DNA from 3 places in the Bradyrhizobium sp. LeoA1Lang genome. Region 1 is predicted to be linked to each of the others. Evidence: predicted binding sites of a transcription regulator. Region 1 holds the regulator's gene; each other region holds the start of a gene.
The links. The regulator PhoB, encoded in region 1, activates phosphate uptake and scavenging genes when phosphate is short. The targets are predictions, from matches to a motif close to TGTCATNNANCTGTCAT.

Region 2: the regulator PhoB is predicted to act here: its motif matches at 1,368-1,384, upstream of ACZYOF_RS08745 (STN domain-containing protein).
Region 3: the regulator PhoB is predicted to act here: its motif matches at 2,429-2,445, upstream of ACZYOF_RS18885 (STN domain-containing protein).

Annotation. Positions count from the first base shown of each region.
Region 1 covers NZ_JBVAPG010000011.1:328-6,559, forward strand. The annotation lists gene argF (ornithine carbamoyltransferase) at 1-764, opposite strand, end outside; gene ACZYOF_RS06235 (acetylornithine transaminase) at 764-1,972, opposite strand; gene ACZYOF_RS06240 (GcrA family cell cycle regulator) at 2,472-2,987, shown strand; gene phoB (phosphate regulon transcriptional regulator PhoB) at 3,108-3,815, opposite strand; gene phoU (phosphate signaling complex protein PhoU) at 3,934-4,650, opposite strand; gene pstB (phosphate ABC transporter ATP-binding protein PstB) at 4,662-5,474, opposite strand; gene pstA (phosphate ABC transporter permease PstA) at 5,480-6,232, opposite strand, start outside.
Region 2 covers NZ_JBVAPG010000017.1:1,341-7,572, reverse strand. The annotation lists gene ACZYOF_RS08750 (RNA polymerase sigma factor) at 1-456, opposite strand, end outside; gene ACZYOF_RS08745 (STN domain-containing protein) at 549-1,202, opposite strand; gene ACZYOF_RS08740 (hypothetical protein) at 1,512-2,261, opposite strand; gene ACZYOF_RS08735 (peptidylprolyl isomerase) at 2,269-3,318, opposite strand; gene ACZYOF_RS08730 (hypothetical protein) at 3,315-3,914, opposite strand; gene ACZYOF_RS08725 (putative porin) at 3,917-5,791, opposite strand; gene ACZYOF_RS08720 (hypothetical protein) at 5,837-6,052, opposite strand; gene ACZYOF_RS08715 (energy transducer TonB) at 6,133-6,232, opposite strand, start outside.
Region 3 covers NZ_JBVAPG010000051.1:15,499-21,730, reverse strand. The annotation lists gene ACZYOF_RS18895 (FecR family protein) at 1-961, opposite strand, end outside; gene ACZYOF_RS18890 (RNA polymerase sigma factor) at 951-1,541, opposite strand; gene ACZYOF_RS18885 (STN domain-containing protein) at 1,611-2,348, opposite strand; gene ACZYOF_RS18880 (dioxygenase family protein) at 2,899-3,573, opposite strand; gene ACZYOF_RS18875 (porin) at 3,731-5,218, opposite strand; gene ACZYOF_RS18870 (hypothetical protein) at 5,254-5,445, opposite strand; gene ACZYOF_RS18865 (MFS transporter) at 5,578-6,232, opposite strand, start outside.

The sequences.
Region 1 (6,232 bases):
GCCAGCGACATCAGCTTGGCATTGACCTGATAGGGCCGCAGCAGATTGTGGCGGTGCTCGCCATCCTTGTCGCCCATCGACACCCAGGTGTCGGTGACGACGCAGTCGGCGCCGCGCACGGCTGCTTCGGGGTCGTTGCCGAGCACGATCGGCGCCTGGGTGGCCTTGATCCAGTCGCGCATCGCCTTGTTCGGCGCGAGCTGCGGCGGCGTCGCGATGTTGAGGGCGAACTTGAAACGCTCGGCGGCATGCGCCCATGACGCCAGCACGTTGTTGTCGTCACCGGTCCAGGCCACGATCTTGCCCTCGATCGAACCGCGACGCTCCTCGAACGTCATCAGGTCGGCCATCACCTGGCAGGGATGCGAGCGCCGGGTCAGCCCGTTGATCACGGGGACGGTGGCGTGCGCGGCAAGTTCCAAGAGCGCATCGTGGTTGAGGATGCGGATCATGATCGCATCGACATAGCGCGACAGCACCCGCGCGGTATCGGCGATGGTCTCGCCACGGCCAAGCTGCATCTCGGCACCGGTGAGCATGATCGATTCACCGCCAAGCTGGCGCATGCCGACATCGAACGACACCCGCGTGCGGGTCGAGGGGCGCTCGAAGATCATCGCCAGCGTCTTGCCTTCGAGCGGCTTCGTAGCCCTCTCATGCGCCTTCAGTCTCGCCTTCATGGCGGCGCCGGCGGCGAGCATGGCGCGCAGCTCGTTGAGCGACATTTCGTTGATGTCGAGGAAGTGACGGGGTGCCTTGCTCATCATCCCGCTGCCTTCTTCGACGGTCCACTTGAGAGCGCGGTGCAGGCGCGCTCGAGGCAACCGATGGCGTGCTCGATCTCGGCCTCGCCGACGATCAGCGGCGCGAGGAAGCGCACCACATTATCGCCGGCGCCGACCGTGAGCAGCTTCTGCTCGCGCAGGGCGTTGACGAGGTCGCCCGAGGGCACCACCGCCTTGACGCCGATCAGAAGCCCCTCGCCGCGCACGTCCGCGAGAATGTACGGATAGCGGTCGACCACGGAGGCGAGCTTCTGCTTGAGCAGGAGCGACATCTTCTGCACGTGATCGAAGAAGCCGGGCTGCAGCATCACATCGAGCACGGCGCTGGCGGCCGCGACCGCGAGCGGGTTGCCGCCGAAGGTCGAGCCGTGCGAGCCCGGCGTCATGCCGGACGCGGCTTCCGCGGTCGCAAGGAAGGCGCCGATCGGAAAGCCGCCGCCGAGCGCCTTGGCCAGCGACATCACATCGGGAGTGACCCCGATGCGCTTGTAGGCGAAGAGATCGCCGGTGCGGCCCATGCCGGTCTGCACCTCATCGAAGGCGAGCAGGAGACCGTGCTCGTCGCAAAGCTGGCGCAGCGCCTTGAAGAAGGCCGGCGGCGCAGAGCGCACGCCGCCTTCGCCCTGCACCGGCTCGATCAGGATGCCTGCCGTCTGCGGACCAATCGCGCGTTTCACCGCTTCGATGTCGCCATGCGGCACCTGGTCGAAACCGTCCATCGGCGGGCCGAAGCCCTCGAGATATTTGGCGGCGCCGGTCGCGGCCAGCGTCGCGAGCGTGCGGCCATGGAAGGCGCCTTCGAAGGTGACGATGCGATAGCGCTCCGGATGCCCCTTCGAGAAGTGATAGTGACGCACGACCTTGATCACGCCTTCCATCGCTTCCGCGCCGGAATTGCAGAAGAACACGAAGTCCGCAAAACTCTGCTCGCACAGCCGCGCGGCAAGCTTCTCGCCGTCCGGGCTCTTGAACAGGTTCGACATGTGCCAGAGCTTCGTCGCCTGCTCCTGCAGCGCCTTCACCAGATGCGGATGGGCATGGCCGAGCGCGTTCACCGCGACGCCGGAGGTGAAGTCGAGATAACGCTCGCCTTTGGTCGAGATCAGCCAACAGCCTTCGCCGCGTTCGAAGCCGAGATCGGCCCTGGCAAAAACGGGAAGCAGATGCGACGTGGCGCTGTCGGTCATGGCGATCACTGAAGGGTTTTAGACAAGCCTTTCAGATGAGCCCTGGCGGCGTGCAGCGATGCAGACACGCGGCTGGAGCTCATCCAGCGAAAACAAAACGTGCCGCCTTTGCAGGGCGGCACGTAAAGGCATTCTATGCGCGCGGCGGGCGCTGTCAATCGCCACGAAGCCGCCAGGCTGCGCTGCAAAGTACCGGGTAATCCGCGGGTTTCCAGTGTAGTGGAAAAGCCCGATTGCAATCCCTAAATGTCGGAACATGTGGACGCATAGGCGCGGACTCTTGCGCCAGAGTCACGCCATATTGTAGCGTCTGGCCTGTCGGGTACGACATCTCGTGCGGCAGTTTTGATCCCTAGAGTCCTTTGTGTGCGGCGTACACGTTCGGGTGCGGTTTTCGTGCCCGGCGAGCCTTAAGGGATTCTGCCCGCAGGGATTTTTGAGATTAGGCATCGCAGCGCTGTCCCAGGATCGGCCGGCGCAACGCGAAGGGAAAGATGCGATGACGGTATTGACCTGGTCCGACGAACGCGTCGAGCAATTGAAGAAGCTCTGGGAAGCCGGGCTCTCGGCCAGCCAGATCGCAGCGGAACTCGGCAACGTGACGCGCAATGCAGTGATCGGCAAGGTGCACCGGCTCGGCCTCTCGGGCCGCGCCAAGAGTCCTGCTGCAGCCGCGCCGCGGCAGCGCAAGGCGCGTCCCGCACAGCCGATGATGCGCGTAGCGCGGCCGGTCTCCCGCGGCAACACCGCACTCGCCCACGCCTTCGAGGTGGAGGTGGAAGCGGACCCTATCGCCTACGACAATGTGGTGCCGATGAGCCAGCGGCTGTCGCTGCTCGAATTGAACGAGGCCACCTGCCACTGGCCGGTCGGCGATCCCTCGAGCCCGGAATTCTTCTTCTGCGGCGGCAAGGCGCTTCCCGGCCTGCCCTATTGCGCGCACCACTCCCGCGTCGCCTACCAGCCGGCAGCGGACCGCCGCCGTCCGACGGTCAAGCCGTCACACGGCAAGTAAGCCGACGACAGATCGTAGCCCGGGTGAAGCGCAGCGTAACCCGGCAATGCTGTATCGGCAGGTCCAAATTTCCCCGGGTTACGCTTCGCTGCACCCGGGCTACGGATTGAGGTCGCCGAGTTACGACTGCTCGGCCTTCGCGAAGCGATCATCCAGCGCGTAGCCCGCGCCGCGGACGGTGCGGATCGGGTCCTGCTCGCGGCCGGGATTGAGCAATTTGCGCAGGCGGCCGATGTGGACGTCGACGGTGCGCTCGTCGATATAGATGTCGCGCCCCCAGACGCTGTCGAGCAACTGCTCGCGGCTGAACACGCGGCCGGGATGCTCCAGGAAGAACTCCAGCAGGCGATATTCGGTCGGGCCGAGATCGATCGGACGGCCCGAGCGCGCGACGCGACGCTTCTCGCGGTCGAGCTCGATGTCGCCATAGGTGAGCACGGTGGCGAGCCGCTCCGGACTTGCCCGACGCAACAGGCCCTTCACCCGCGCCAGCAGTTCAGGCACCGAGAACGGCTTGACGATGTAGTCGTCGGCGCCGGTCGCCAGTCCCCTCACGCGCTCGCTTTCCTCGCCGCGCGCGGTCAGCATGATGATCGGGAGCTGCTTGGTCTCCGGCCGCGCCCGTAGACGGCGGCACAGCTCGATGCCGGAGAGTCCCGGCAGCATCCAGTCGAGCACGACAAGGTCGGGAATGCGTTCCTTGAGCCTTGTGTCCGCATCATCTCCACGGGCGACCGTTTCGACATCATAGCCTTCTGCATCGAGATTGTAGCGCAACAGCGTCGTCAGCGCTTCTTCGTCTTCGACCACCAGAATGCGTGCGCTCATCGGCTTGGCTTCTCCTATAGCGGGATGACTCTCTGCCTGAATCGTCATCCCACTCTTCCTTTGATGTTTTGAGCAGGATCTTCTTCGGAAAACCGGCTTCGACTTTCCTGGATGTGCTCTAGTTGCCCGGAACGGTCGTGGCGAACGTCGTCATATCCCCCTTCGGCCGCTTGTCGGTCATCTGCTGACCCTCGATCATGTAGAACACCGTCTCCGCGATGTTGGTGGCGTGGTCGCCGATCCGCTCGATGTTCTTGGCGCAGAACATCAGGTGGATGCAGAACGAGATGTTGCGCGGATCTTCCATCATGTAGGTGAGGAGCTCCCGGAACAGCGAGGTGCAGATCGCGTCCACCTCCTCGTCGCTCTTCCAGACGTTCATCGCGGCCGGCAGATCGTGCGCGGCATAAGCGTCGAGCACGGACTTGACCTGCGACAGCACGAGGTCGGTCATGTGCTCCAAGCCGCGGATCAGCTTCAGCGGCTGGAAGTCGTTCTCCAGCGCGGCGACGCGCTTGCCCATGTTCTTGGCGAGGTCGCCGATCCGCTCGAGGTCGGTCGCCACCCGCATCGCGCCGACGATCTCGCGCAGGTCGACGGCCATCGGCTGGCGGCGGGCGATCGTCAGCACGGCGCGCTCTTCGATCACGCGCTGCAGGCTGTCGATCTCGATGTCGGAAGCGACGACACGCTTGCCGAGCGCAATGTCGCGGCGGATCAGCGCATCGACGGATTCGGTGATCATCCGTTCGACCAGCCCGCCCATCTCCGCGACCAGACGGGTCAGTTCCTGAAGATCGCTGTCGAACGCCTTGGCGGTATGTTCAGAAGCCATGATGTCCCTCCTCAACCGAACCGGCCGGTGATGTAGTCCTGGGTGCGACGATCGCTCGGCGAGGTGAAGATCTTGCTGGTGTCGTCGAACTCGATCAGTTCGCCCAGATACATGAACGCGGTCTTGTCGGAGACGCGCGCCGCCTGCTGCATGTTATGCGTGACGATCGCGATCGTGTAGTCCTCCGACAGCTCCTGGATCAGTTCCTCGACCTTGGCGGTCGAAATCGGATCGAGCGCCGAGCAGGGCTCGTCGAACAGGATCACTTCGGGCCGCACCGCAACCGTGCGAGCGATGCACAGACGCTGCTGCTGGCCGCCGGAGAGGCTCAGGCCGGAGGCATTGAGCTTGTCCTTGACCTCGTTCCACAGCGCGCCGCCGCGCAGCGCTTTCTCGACTCGGCCGTCCATTTCGGATTTCGAGATCTTCTCGTAAAGGCGGATGCCGAAGGCGATATTCTCATAGATCGTCATCGGGAACGGCGTCGGCTTCTGGAACACCATTCCGATCCGCGCCCGCAGCAGGTTGAGGTCGAGCTTGGGGTCGAGGATGTTGGTCTGGTCCAGCATCAGTTGGCCGGTGGCGCGCTGGCCGGGATAGAGGTCGTACATCCGGTTGAAGATCCGCAGCAGCGTTGACTTGCCGCAACCGGAAGGACCGATGAAGGCGGTGACGCGGTTGGTGCCGAGCGCCAGGTTGATGTTCTTCAGCGCGTGGTGCTCGCCGTAATAGAAGTTGAGGCTGCGTGCCGTCACCTTCGGCGGCGCTTCCGGCAGCGATTTCTGGGGAATGGCCGCGCTCGGGCTGGTCGTCGATACGGTCATATCGGTCATTTTGCGCTCCTTTCGGCGCCGAGGATGCGCGCGCCGATGTTGAGCGCGAGCACGGTCAAGGTGATGAGCAGGGCCCCGCTCCAGGCGAGCTCTTTCCAATAGGCGTAGGGGCTCTGCACGAAGTTGTTGATCGTCACCGGCAGGTTCGCCATCGTCTTGGTCAGGTTCAGGCTGAAGAACTGATTGGACAGCGCGGTGAACAATAGCGGCGCGGTCTCGCCGGCGACGCGGGCGGTCGCCAGCAGCACGCCCGTGATCAGGCCGGAGCGCGCCGCGCGGTAGGCGATCCGCTTGATCACCAGCGAGCGCGGAAGGCCAAGCGCGGAGGCCGCCTCCCGCAGCGGGTTGGGGACGAGCAGCAGCATGTCCTCGGTGGTGCGCAGCACGACGGGGATGACGATCACCGCCAGCGCCAGACAGCCGGCCAGCGCGGAGAAGCCGCCCATCGGCACGACGACCGCGCCATAGATGAACAGGCCGATGATGATCGACGGCGCGCTCAAGAGGATGTCGTTGATGAAGCGGATCACCGAAGTGAGCCGGTCATGCTTGCCGTATTCGGCCAGATAGGTGCCGGCAAACAGGCCGAGCGGCGCGCCGATGCCGACACCGATCACGGTCATGATCACCGAGCCGACGATCGCGTTCAGGAGACCGCCATCGGTGGAGCCGGGCGGCGGCGTGTTCTTGGTGAAGACATCGAGGCTGAGGCCGGCGAGGCCGTTGTAGAACAGCGTGAACAGGATCAG
Region 2 (6,232 bases), on a different contig from region 1:
CTTGCAGGCCTCCAGGGCCCGCTGCAATTCAAACTGGACCTGCCGGCGCGAAATCTTGTAGCGCTTGGCGATTTCCGCACGGGGAATTTGCTCGAAACGCGCGGCGATCAGAATCGCGCGCTGCCGCGGCGGCAACGCCAACAATGCCTCCGTCAATGCTGCAAGTTCAATCTTCGCCTCGGAAATCCCGTCCGGCCCTGGCCGTTGATCGGGGATATCATGAAGCACCGCATCGATAGGGACTTGATGCCCGCGGCGATATTCGGTTCTGCGATGATCGCTGGCGATATTGTAGGCCGCCTTGAACAGGTACGCCGCGGGGCTGGAGACCGATCCGGGATTGTCGGTCCGATTGAGGCGCAGATAGACCTCATGCAGCGCCTCGCTTGCCAATTCCGCAGAGCCGAGGCGGCGGGTCAGTCTGTCGCGGAGGTCGTAATACCGATCGACCAGCAATTGACGCAGGCTGGCCCAGGTCGTTTCAGACACGGCACGGCTCCGTCTGCGTACGCCTCGCTTGAACGATCACGGCGCCAACGCCGAAGCTTTCACCGATTTTCATGGATGTACCGCTGGCATTCGTCTTGATAGCTGCGCCGCGCGATAATCATGGTGACCGGCTGTGGCATATTCGCTGGCGGAGATTGCCCGATTGAAAGCCCCCAAAGAACTCCTCGAAGCGATCGGTCACGCACGTCGTCGCCGGTCGTATCGAGCAGTGCCGGATCCTCTATCAGACCGGTTGATCCGATCGAGAACTGCAGCGCCGCACGATAGCCTCCTGGCCGCGTCATGGCATTCTGACAGAGCGATCTGATGATCCTCTGTTGGGCCAGGCCAAGAAACGCATCATAATCAACGACCCGCTGAGGGCCGACGGCACGATCGGGCTCGACCGAGAGCGGTCGAATTGTAAAAGCGCCCTCGGAGGTCTGGCTCGCGACCAGATCCGTGCCGGCCAGCAACCGTTCGATCGCCCGTTGCGGTGTGAATTTTCCTGTCACGGGAGAAGAGTTACGGGACGCCGTGAGTGCACTCTTATAGAGAATCTGCAACCCTGTCGCCTGGATATAGGCTTCCAAAGCGACGTCGAGCGGCTGCGCTGGAATGTCAAATTCTATTTCTGGTTCAGCAATCTGTGACTGGGCTCGAGACAACATATTGCTGAAAGCGAACACTGTGACGGCGATGCCAAGAGCCAACAAAAGCCGTGCTGGATCACACAGAGACAAGTGACTGCTGCCAAATGATTCTGGACGCGCAGCACCCGGGATAGACGCCACCTCCGACGAGGATCGAGCGCGGCCGGGCTATGCGCTAATCACGAGGCAATCGCACCCCATAGAAGCGGGTCATATCCATTAAAGATGACAGTACGGTAACACCCAAGGCAAAGCGCCGTCCTTGAGTGTGCGTATTCCCGGCATTGGGGATTCCCTGTTGGCGGGATTTCGGATTCAAGCTTGATGCTGAAAAACAGTCCAGCCCCGACAATCCCCGCGTCATCGGCATCAAAAGGCGGCGCTTGCGGGCAGCACCTGGGATGGCCATTGCGCCGTCCCAGGGGCGCGGGTCGAGCGCTGCTGCGCGATCAGGGCGCGCGCCGCCTGCGCCAGGTCGGGCAGCACCTGGTCGGCCAGGCAATCGCAGGCGGCGAGGCCGATGCCGGCATGGCGCGTCGTGGTGCGGAACGGCGCGCCGGCGTCTTGCGGATCGGGGACCACAAGACCCGAGCGTCCGGCGGCCAGGTCGGCGGCGAAGCGGGCCTCGATCCGCAGCACCGGCGCACGGGCCTCCTCGCCAAGCCGGTCGTTGATGGGCAGATGCGCCAGCGTCAGCCGCGCATCCGCGATCAGCAGCCGCAGATGGCGCAGCATCTCCGCCCCCTGCGTCAGCACATCGTCAAACCGGATCATGCTGCCGAGCAACAGATCGGTTTCGAGTTCGAAATGGACGCGATGCCCATCGACCGTGGCCGGCACCACCTTGCGGATCTGCCAATAGGTCACCTCGCCGATCCGCGCGTCAGGGCCGTTGAGCTCCAGGCTGCAGCGGATCACCACACGGGTCAGGCCGTCGCCATCGCGCGCGAGCTGATCGCCGAACTGCAGCGAGACCCGGCACCCGGCCGGCAGTACATGCCGCCGCCAGGTCGCGAGCACGGCGCCGCGATAGCCGCAGATCCCGAGCAGCGCCTGAAGCTCGCCGGCGGTCAGCATCCAGTCCGGCGCCGGTTCGGCGATGGGCGGCACGGCGGCCATCGCGCGATTACCTCGCCGCCGGGGTCTGGCCGCCGAGCAGGCCCGACAGCGCGAGCTCGTTGATGACGGGCGGATTCTGCTTCAACAGTTCGGCGATGTAGGCACGCCGCAGCATCGCCGCGCGCTCGCTGCGCATCTGCTGGACGAGCACGTCGCGCACCTCCGGCAAGGTCCGGGTGTAGGAGGCCTTGGTGTCCGTGAGCTTGATGATGTGCCAGCCGTCGTCGAGCTTGATCGGCTCGGCGATCGCATTCTTGGCGAGCGCCATGACCTGGGTGCGGATTTCCGGCCGGATCTGGGTCTCCGCCAGCCAGCCGAGCTCGCCGCCGTTCTTCTCACCGTTCTTGGCTTCGCTGGTCTCGTTGGCGAGCGCGGCAAAGTCGGCGCCAGGCGCCTTCAGCTTGCGCTGCAGCTCCTCGACGGTCTTCTTTGCCTTGTCCTCGGCCGCCTTGTCGGCGTCCTTGGCCACCGCCACGAAGATCTGCGCGAGCTCGAATTGCCGCGGCATCAGGAACGAGGCGCGGTTGGCATCATAGACCTTCTGCAGGTCGTCCTCGCTCGGGAAGCTCGCCGGCGGGGTCGAGACCTGCTGCAGATAGAGTTCGGCGACCGCGCTCTCGCGCACCCGGTCGAGCTGCTCGGCGATGGCGGGCTGTTGGTCCCACTTCTTGGCCGCGACCTCCTGCAGCACCAGGCGGTTGGCGAGCATCAATCGCACCGCCTGGCTGAGCAGGCTCGGATCCTGCCCGAACGCGGCGCGCTCGCGCGGCCCGAGCGAGGCGACATAGGCCCGGATCTGGTCGGCCGAGATGTTGGTGGCGCCGACCCGGGCGATCACGTCATCACCGGACTTGGCCGGTGCCGCGCCCTGCGTCACGGCCGCCGCTGCGGGGGCCGCGGGCTTCGGCTTGGCGACGGCCTGGGCGGGCCGCTGCGGCGCCGGCGGCTGCGGTGTCTGGGCAATCGCGGCCAGCGGGAGGCCGGCGAGCGCCGTCGCCATGAGCGACACGCGCAGGGAGCGGATCGGGAGTGCGCCGCGGAGAGGAGAGCGTGTCATGGTACTGCCTTCTGGTCGAGGATCTTGTCGCCGCTATCCTGGATGTTGTTCTGGATTTCCACCCGACGCAGCCCCAGCATCGGCTCATGCGCGACGATCGTGTCCCCGATCGTGACGCTCTTGTACTGCTTCAGCAGCTCGCGGCCGGCCTTCAGCATCTGGTCGTTCTTGGCGACGCAGCCTTTGGTCGAGGCCTTGTAGGCGTTGGCCTCGCCCTCGAACTTGGCCCGCGCGGCGTCCTTGTCGCGCGCGACATTGGCCGCCTCTTCATAGGCCGACTTCCATTTCTCCAGCGTCTCGTCGCGCTCGGCAAGCCGCTTGTTGAACTCGTCGACGGCCTCGCGGTGCTGCTTCTCGGTCTGGCGGACCTGCGCCTTGGCGGCGTCGACCTGGGCTTTCGCCGCGGCCTTGTCCCGCTCGGCGTCCGCCAGCTTGGCCTGCAGCGCCGTGCGCTGGTCCTCCAATTGCCGGGTCTGCAGGGTGGCGCTGCGCAGGGCTTCGCGCAGCCGATCGGTCTCGGCATCGGCGTGGGCGAACTCGACGTGCGAACACACCGCGACGGCCGCCGTGAGGAAGGTGAGGATGCGTATCTTCATGATCAGAACTTTGCGTTGAGATCGACCAGCAGGACGTCGACGGCATAGGGCGAGCCGGCGATGTTGTTGGCGCTCAGCCAGCGCATCGACGCCCACACGTTCTCGCTGAGGCCGAAATTGCCGCCGAGGAAGTAGCCCTTGAGGTTGGTGCCGCCGAGCCCGAAATCAGAATCGGCGAAGGCATCGAGCGTCGCGTCCGACTCCAGGTATTTGTAGCCGACATGCACGTTCCAGTCGGCGAAGTGCTTGATCTCCCTGTTGCCGACCGTGACGCGCGCCATCCAGCCGATGTCGCCGCCGTTGAACGGGCCGAACGAGCCGTCCGCGGTGCCGGCGCGGTTATTGATGGCGTAGCCGGCGACGTTGGTCGGGAGCGCCGTAAGTCCGGTGCCGGCGACCGTCAGCGCGCGATTGAAGGCCGAATTCCAGACGAACTCGCCGTCGACTATGATATGGAACGGATGGAATTCGCCGAGGTCGAGCGAGGCGCTGGCGACCACCGGTTGGAATTTCTGCACCAGCCCAAAGTACTGAAACTGATTGATCGTTCCGAGGTTGTTCAAGTTGTCCGAGATGATGTTGCGCAACGCCGCATAAGTGTTGCCCTTCTGTGCGAAGAGTGGGCGCGTCAGGTCTGAGCTGCAATTGTCCGAGACGTTCAATACAGAACAAGGTGCCGAGGGCTGTCCCTGGACATTCTCGAAATCGTAATAGGCTACGCCGAAGCGGAACTCGGAGACCGGGTCGAACCGTGCAGCGAAACCGGCCTGGGCGCCGAACAACCATTTGTCGTGACTCGGAAGCTTTCCGCCATCAATGGAAAGCGCGTTGGTACCCACGTTGAAGTCGGTATTGTAGATCGGAAACGCGCCCAGGACGCCGAACGCTGTGACGTTCGGAATCACCTCCTGCTTGGCCTGCACGGCGAAACCGTCGAAGCCGAGCTCGCGGTACCAGACCAGATCGGTCGGCGACCAGAACGGATTGTCGAAACGCCCGACCGACGCCATCAGAGCCTCGTTCGGGAGCTGATACTTCAGGAAGCCCCGATCGAGCCAGATCGAATATTTCGAGAAGTTCGAGCCGCTGCCGCCCAGGGTCTGGTTGGTCGAGACCGGCGAGTTGCTCTCGCCGGTGGCGATCCGCAAGCCCGCCGCGAAGCCGTTGGTGAGGTCGGCGTCCATGCCGAGCCGGGCGCGCAGCCGCACCTGGTTGCGGTTCTGATAGGTGTTGTACGTCGGGTAATTGGCGAGGTTGGCGTTGGAGACGTCGTAGGGTGAGCCGGTGTTGATGGCGTTGAAATTGGTCAGGCCCGGATCGTTGCCGGTCGGGAAGAAGCTGCCCTGATAGCGGGCGCGCACGTCGCCGTAGAAGCGGATGCGCTGCGCCCATTCCGGATACATGCCCGGCGAGGCCCAGTTCTCCTTCTCGGCCTTCGCCATCACCTCTTTCTTGATGTCCTCGCGCAATTGCCGCTTCACGATCTCCGGCACGTAGGTGACGTGCCGGGTTCCGGGCGGATTGGCCGCAGCCGCGGCGGCGGTCGCCGCCTTCGCCGCTTCATCCGCCTTGCTGGTCGCGTCCTTGGAGGCCTGCCGCGACACATAGGCTTCGTCTTCGGCCTGCTTGATCAGCGACTGCGCCTCATCCTCGCTGAGCAGCTTGCGCTTCACCATGAGGTTGAGCAGATTGACCGTTGTATTCGGCGAGGTCGGCTTGGCATCCGACACTTTCGGCCGCTTGGACTCCACCTTCTTCTCAGGCGCGCCGGCCTCGTCCGCGGGCTGGCCAAGTGCTGGCGCCGCGCAGGAAAGCGCAGCCAGCGAGACAGCGAGCAGCAGCGTGCGCCGGCGTGCGCCTGGATTAATCTCAAACATTTTGTCCCCAGTCCTCTTAAGTCCGTTGTGTTTGTCAGAGTCGCATTAGCTCGACCGACGCGCGGTCACGCGCGTCACCATCGGCATCGGCATGTCCTTCGGCGGGCGGCCCCGCAGCGTCAGACCGTCCAGCACGTCGTTGCGTGCCGGCCATTTCGCGTCGGCCTGCTTCGCGGGCACTGCTCCGTCGCGGTCTGATCCATAGCCAGGGTTGCGCAGGCAGGCGCGCACGGCGATACGGCAAGCGGAATCGTGCGCCATTCCGCATCTGCTCTCACGTTAAACATCATCAGCCCCTCAACTCTCACTCGTGACATCAGCTTTGAAAAATCAGGATCAGGTCAGGTCGGCCGTCGCGCGGTGACTCGGGTGACAACCGGCATCGGCATGTCTTTCGGCGGAGGCTCGCGCAGCGTCAGACTGCCGATCACCTCGTTGCGA
Region 3 (6,232 bases), on a different contig from region 1:
GCAGGACGATGCCGCCCGGCAAGGATGTGACGGTCGCGCCAAACAGTTTCTCGACTTGCTCGAGGACCGCATCGACGTTGCGAACCCGGAAATTGGCGCTGAACAACCGCGCGCCGAGCGCAGAATTCACGACGATGATTTTTCCGGAACGATAACGATTGATTTCCGTGATGACTTCACGTAGCGGCTTGGAGTGGAAGATCAACAGATCGTCTTGCCAGGCGGTCACGATCGCTGCATCGACGAACGCGGGCTTCCCCAAGCCGGATCGATCATAGCTGATCTGCTCGCGGGCGCGCAACGACGCTATCGCCGCGCCGTACGAGACGTGAACGTTCCCCTCGACGCAGGTCACGCAAACCGCGTGCCCATCATTCCGTATGTTGAATTTCGCTTCAATTCCGCTGGTTTGGCCTTGACTGGACGTCACGACAAAGGCCGGCCCCGCACCGGATGGCGTCGCGACCAGCGCCTCGCCCGAGATCAACTCGATCCCCGCGGCCTCCTTCGCGACCTGGCGCAGCGCAATGCTGGTCTGGGTATTCATCTCGACGAAAGTCGTCTCGGCCACCACAATACGCCGCCGCTCGCCGGTGTGCGTCCGATAGTCGGCCGCCATTTCCGACCAGGATGGCCAGAGGCCGAGCGGCGGCTGCACGACGAGATACGCCGCGCTCGCGGCGATGGCGGCGGCCCCGCCGCCGAGCACAGCACGACGTGACATCGAGATAGAGGCGAACGTCCGCGCGGCTGGGCGATCCCCCTCAAATGCCTCCGGCCCCAAGGCCTCCCACATCCGGGTGGCCTTCATAAACGCGGTACGATGCGCCGGATCGCGCTCGATCCACATCTTGCCTTCCCGCAGGTCCGCAGGTCCTGCTTCCCCCGAGGTGAAACGGACCAGCCAATCGTGCGCTTCGCGCTCGATCCGGTCCAACTTTTCGGGTGGGCTATCGGTCATCCCTGTCATCAACACGCTTGTCGGCCCTCTGTCCATGCGATTGCTGAACGGGCTGAGGGCCGAATCTTTGCACGAGTTGCCGATCCAGACGAAGCGCGCAATGGGCTAACGCATGCTTCAACTCGATCTCAACCAGTCTTTGTGATATCTCCAACTGTGCTGCAATTGCGTGCAGGGGTTTTCCTTCGACGCGCGCTGCATGCAGGATAACGCGCCGTCGCGGGGTTAATTCCCTGATCGCATGTTGAAAGGCTTCGAGCTCGATCTTCGCTTCCAGACTTCGTTGGGGACCGGGCGTTTCATCGGCAATGTCGAAGGCGATCTTCGCGTCATCGAGCGAAACTGTGTATTTTTCCGAGTGCAGTTTCCTCAGCGCGATATTTTTGGCCATGCGCAGCAAGTAAGAGCGCGGCCGCTGCACCGGCGGCAGATCCGCGCCCCGGCAAAGCTCCATATACGTGTCCTGCAAGGCGTCACCGGCAAGCTCCACCGAATTCAATCGACGGGCCAACTTGGCTCGCAAATCATCATAGCAGAGTGTCAAAAAACGGCGCAATTCGGCGCGGCTGCTGTGGGTCATGCGGAATCGCGACCCTGGACCCTTGTCCCGTGAGCATCGTACGCGCCCGCTGTCTCGCGCACCGACATGCTAGCGCCCGGCCTTCTGGTCGACGGGTGATGCGCAGAGCCTCGCGTCGGCCGCTCCCCCCGGCAGCGCAACCATGGTGATCGGCTGCGGCATCTGCGCCGGTGGCGGTTCGGTCATGCGTGACTTGCCAAGCGTCGCCAACAGCATCCGGTGACTTGCCTGTTCGCCGGCCGATCCTTCGAGTTCTGCGCGCTGCACCAATCCCGACGAACCGATCCACAACTTGATCACCAGCCGATAACTCACGGGGCGCGTGCCGGGATACCGGCACAGAATGCGCAGGATGTCGTCTTGCACCACGGCGAAATAGCGTTGATATTGACCATCCTGGGCGATCCGTGCCGTAGCGAACGCATGCGCCGTATCGTCGCCGGGATGAATTAGCAAGTAGCTGTTTTCGCGCGCGCGCAGTGGGACGAGTTGCGTCCCTGCGAGCAAGTTTCTGAGAGCATCGTCACGCGCAAGGGCGCCGGTCACCGCAGAAGATCGCTGTCCGATCGCCGCTGCGCCGTCGTAATACACCTCGGTCCCGGTCGCCGCGCAGAACGCGTCTATGGCAGACGCCAGAGGTTGCGCGGGGATGTCGAAGGAAGTCGCTCCCGCCGGCGATGCGTGCGACAGAGCCGAAACCATCATCAAATGCGCGACAACAACGGCAAGATCGCGTGTGATCACACACTTCCACCAGCTGACGATGTTCATGAAATGCTGGTTCACCTTGGCAAACACGAGACTCACGGATGGCTGCGGATCGATCCGTTACGAATTGAACCAGACGCCGGTCAATCAGAAACTCCTCCCAACTTACGACGCTGCGCAAGACGGTATTGTGACACGCCTCGACTACGGACCTAGTGTCACCCAATGCTAAGGCCGTCGTTTACTCGAAAGGCGTCGTCTCATCCCGAACTAATGATCGATTTGGGTGTTTGATGCGCGGCGCAGTATCGAGCTTTACGGCGGTAAATTTGCACCGCCTGTGCGAGATGTAGTCTGGCGTGTAAATTCGCAGATCTGGTGGCGGGGGAGCGCTCCCGCGTTTCCCCACACCAACCGAGCCTGCGATATCTTATCCAATCTTCCGCCTGACGCTGTTCATGGGCGCGAGAGCGAGTCCAACTTCAAGGGCCGCTGGCCAAGCAGTTCCGCAGATCCTGGCACCGCGTCAGCTGCCACCGGCAGAAATCCAGCTGCGTGCCCGGCGAGCCACGCGGATTCACACGCATCAGACGGCTGCACGATTCCCCATGGATCGGAACGTTCGCGCAGTGCTGTTAACCACCTCGAGTTACGCCGCCACCGCGTGCTCGCGGTGCACAACGGTCGCCGGAGCGCCCGCGACCTCGCGGGTGACCTTGAAGTCGAATCCGATCCGCGCGAATGGCCTGTTGAGCTCCGCCTCCCGGATTTCGGTGGCTTCCGTTACGCGTACGACCGGTGGGATCAGGTCGTCGCGGGTGCCGAAAGCAAAATCGTCGTGCAGGTATTTGTCGCCGTAGATGTTGATCTGGGTGGTGAGCTGCCGATAGCCTGACGCGGTGATGAAGGAGTGGATGTGCGCCGGCCGCTGGCCATGGCGCCCCATCTTCGCGAGCAGCGTCTCGGTGTTGGAGCCGGGCGGGCAGCCATAGCCCGACGGCATGATCGAACAGAAGCGATAGCGGCCGTCGAGGTCGGTTTCGATCCGGCGGCGCAGATTGTAGGACGACTGGGGCGGACCGAAGAACGAATAGAAGCCGAACGAATTGGCGTGCCAGACATCGACAATCGCGCCGGAAATCGGCCTGCCCTCCGTGTCGAACACCTGGCCTTCCATGAACAGTATCTCGCCATCATCGGTGCCGTCGTCGAGCCGGGCTTCGCCCTTCGAGAGCGGCGCACCGGCGACATAGAGCGGACCTTCGATAGTGCGCGTCGTGCCGCCGGCAAGGACGGCGCGGTACTCGGCTTCGTCAAGCCTCAACCAGACGCCCTCCAGCCTTGAAGCAAGTGGCCGTCGAGTGAATTTCCACGTCAACCGGAATGGGAGAATTGCGTATTTCGACCGGCAAGAGGCGTTGAAGCCGGCTGAAGGAAACAAGGGGTGGGCTGCATCGCAGCTCACCCCTTCGCTTCATTGACTAGAACGTGAACCTCATACCTACAGTTGGGTTGTATTCAGACGTATTGAGATATGAGAACGCAAATCCTCCGCTGACCTGGGAGTACGCGACGCCGGCATAGATCCGGAAGTTCTTGGTCCAATCGTAATCTATTCGAAACGACACCACTTGCTCCGCGCCAGCGCAGTTGATGTAGGTGCTGCTAGAGCACGCCGTCCTCGAATACCCTGGCGCCACGATGCCCGGAATGCTGTTGACGCCCAATCCGTAGGACTTCTGATCGTAGCGATAGTATCCGACCGCGACCGACCATTGCGCATCGTGTTGATATTTGCCCGTAATGAAGCTGATATTCACGAAACGGTCGCCGCCGGTGAAAGCGTAATTGACGATACCAGACCCGGTCGACCCGTTCGTTGATAATATCGGCCCGATCTCATAGCCGCCAATCGTTGAATGTCCGGGCGCAAACCCTCCACCGGCCGGGTTGGAGAAATCGATCCTGCTATAGCCTCCGGTCACCGTAAATTTCTGCTCGGCTGGATCCTGCAGGCCGTTTCGACCGAGGTCGAAAACATACTTGCCGAATATTCCATACATGTCGGTGTCAAATACCTTGGCACCCAGGTATTTGGAATTGAGATTAGCCGGCCCTGATAGTGCGAATGTCGACACAATATCGGAGCCGTGCCCAGCGACGAGATCGACCGAAAAATTCGGGCCCACCACACCAACCGACCCCTGATAGAAATCGTTGACGTTTGTCCCTGGTTTCCCGTAGATCGCCGACATCCGCCACGGCCCGTAATTATTGTAGTACTTGATTGACTGGTCGATACGAGCGGTATCCGAACTCCCCTGCCCCGCGAGAAGGCCGAAGTAACCGAGGAGAGAGAAGCCGTATGAGGCAAGCGGGTCGTACGCACCAACCATGTCGGTCGAAACCACATTATTTCGGCCGATATGCAACGTCCCCCAAGTCTTGTCTTCGAAGCCCGCCCAGGCCTCACCATTGATGAGCTGCCCAGCGCGAGGACCGCCGCCGTTCACGGTCTGCTGATTCAACGGAATGCCGTTGTTCTTTTGCATGCCCTTGAGCGAGTCTGACAGTTCGCCAGTGGTCGAATTGAATCCTGTCTCAAACCGAGCGATGAAATGCAATTGTTCGGTTATATTTCTATCGACTTTGACGCCCACGGCGGTTTGCGACGATTGGTTGGGAACCAACAGCCACTGCGGGCCTCGATTCATCCCGGTGATGATCCCCGCCGCGCCGTTGCCCCCGGTCGGCGCTCCGTGCGACTCATATTGCCCGCCAATGTCATAGGTGCCAAAAACGGTCACCCCCTGCCAGGTGAGGTCCGGCACCACCGGCGGCGCTTTCAACAAGCCGCCCACGTCCGCCGCGCTCGCGCTGGCAATAAGACCCGCCGACGCGGTAGCGCACACCAAGCCTTTCCCCACACTGCCGATGAACCTTCCAGCAAACCAAGATCTAGAACTCATTACGTCTCCCCCTTATCGGCCGTTCCCAGACAGCCCTATGTGAAATTGCATTTGGTCTTGGCGAAGAACCTCGATGCCGAGCGCGCGGTGTTGGCCGAGATCATCTCGCGGATCCGCTCGTCGTCGCAGCCGAGGTTCATGCAGAGCTTGATGCCAACGCGGAATCCTTCGCGCGGGCCGAACGTGCTGGTCTGGCCGAGATCCGAGCAAAGGATCGTCTGGCCCATACCCGCGGCGTCTATTTGCTGAAGCAAGTTTCCGGTTTCGCGGCTCTTGCACTTGCAGCCTTCGAGGAAGCTGCACAGCGGGCGCACAATGAAAGCGCCGATCGCGATGCGGCCATCACGAGCTGATCTGGCCTAGGTCATAGAGCCGGTCGCCTGCACGACGACGTTTCCGGGCGATTCGACGGTGGCGGCGGGCGGGTCCGCTTTCAGACCCGCCGTTCTCAAATCAACCCCGCGCGTCTCCGGCCCGCAAGCCGTCGCCGCCAGGATGATGATGCCGCCGAATGCCATGAGGAAACCTGCCGCATTGGCAAACGTCATGAAATGGCTAAGCCAGATCATGTAGTAAGGAAAAAAAGAAGGGATGATCACAGCGGCGCTGTAGGCAACGCCCCACCCGGACGAGCGAACCGACGTCGCGAAACGCTCGTTGATGTAGGCTGGCACCACACCCAGGGGACCGACAAACAGCATCTGCGTGGCGGCGGCCAGGAGCGTCAGATTGAGCCATCCTTGCACCGATCCGCCGCCGATCAACGCCATGGTCACCGGCGTCAGCAGGACAATGAGCACGCCGGAAATGTATAGAGTTGGCTTGCGGCCGATATGATCGCTGAGCCAGCCAAAGAAGACATAGGATGTCATTCCGAACAGCGGCACCACGAGCAGCGTATGAGCCAGATCGGCCGCGGTGTATCCTGCGTTGTTGTGGAGCAGGAACTGATTCAGCACGCTGCTTCCGATATTGATGAGGAAGAAAACACCAGTCATCATCACCCACGACTGG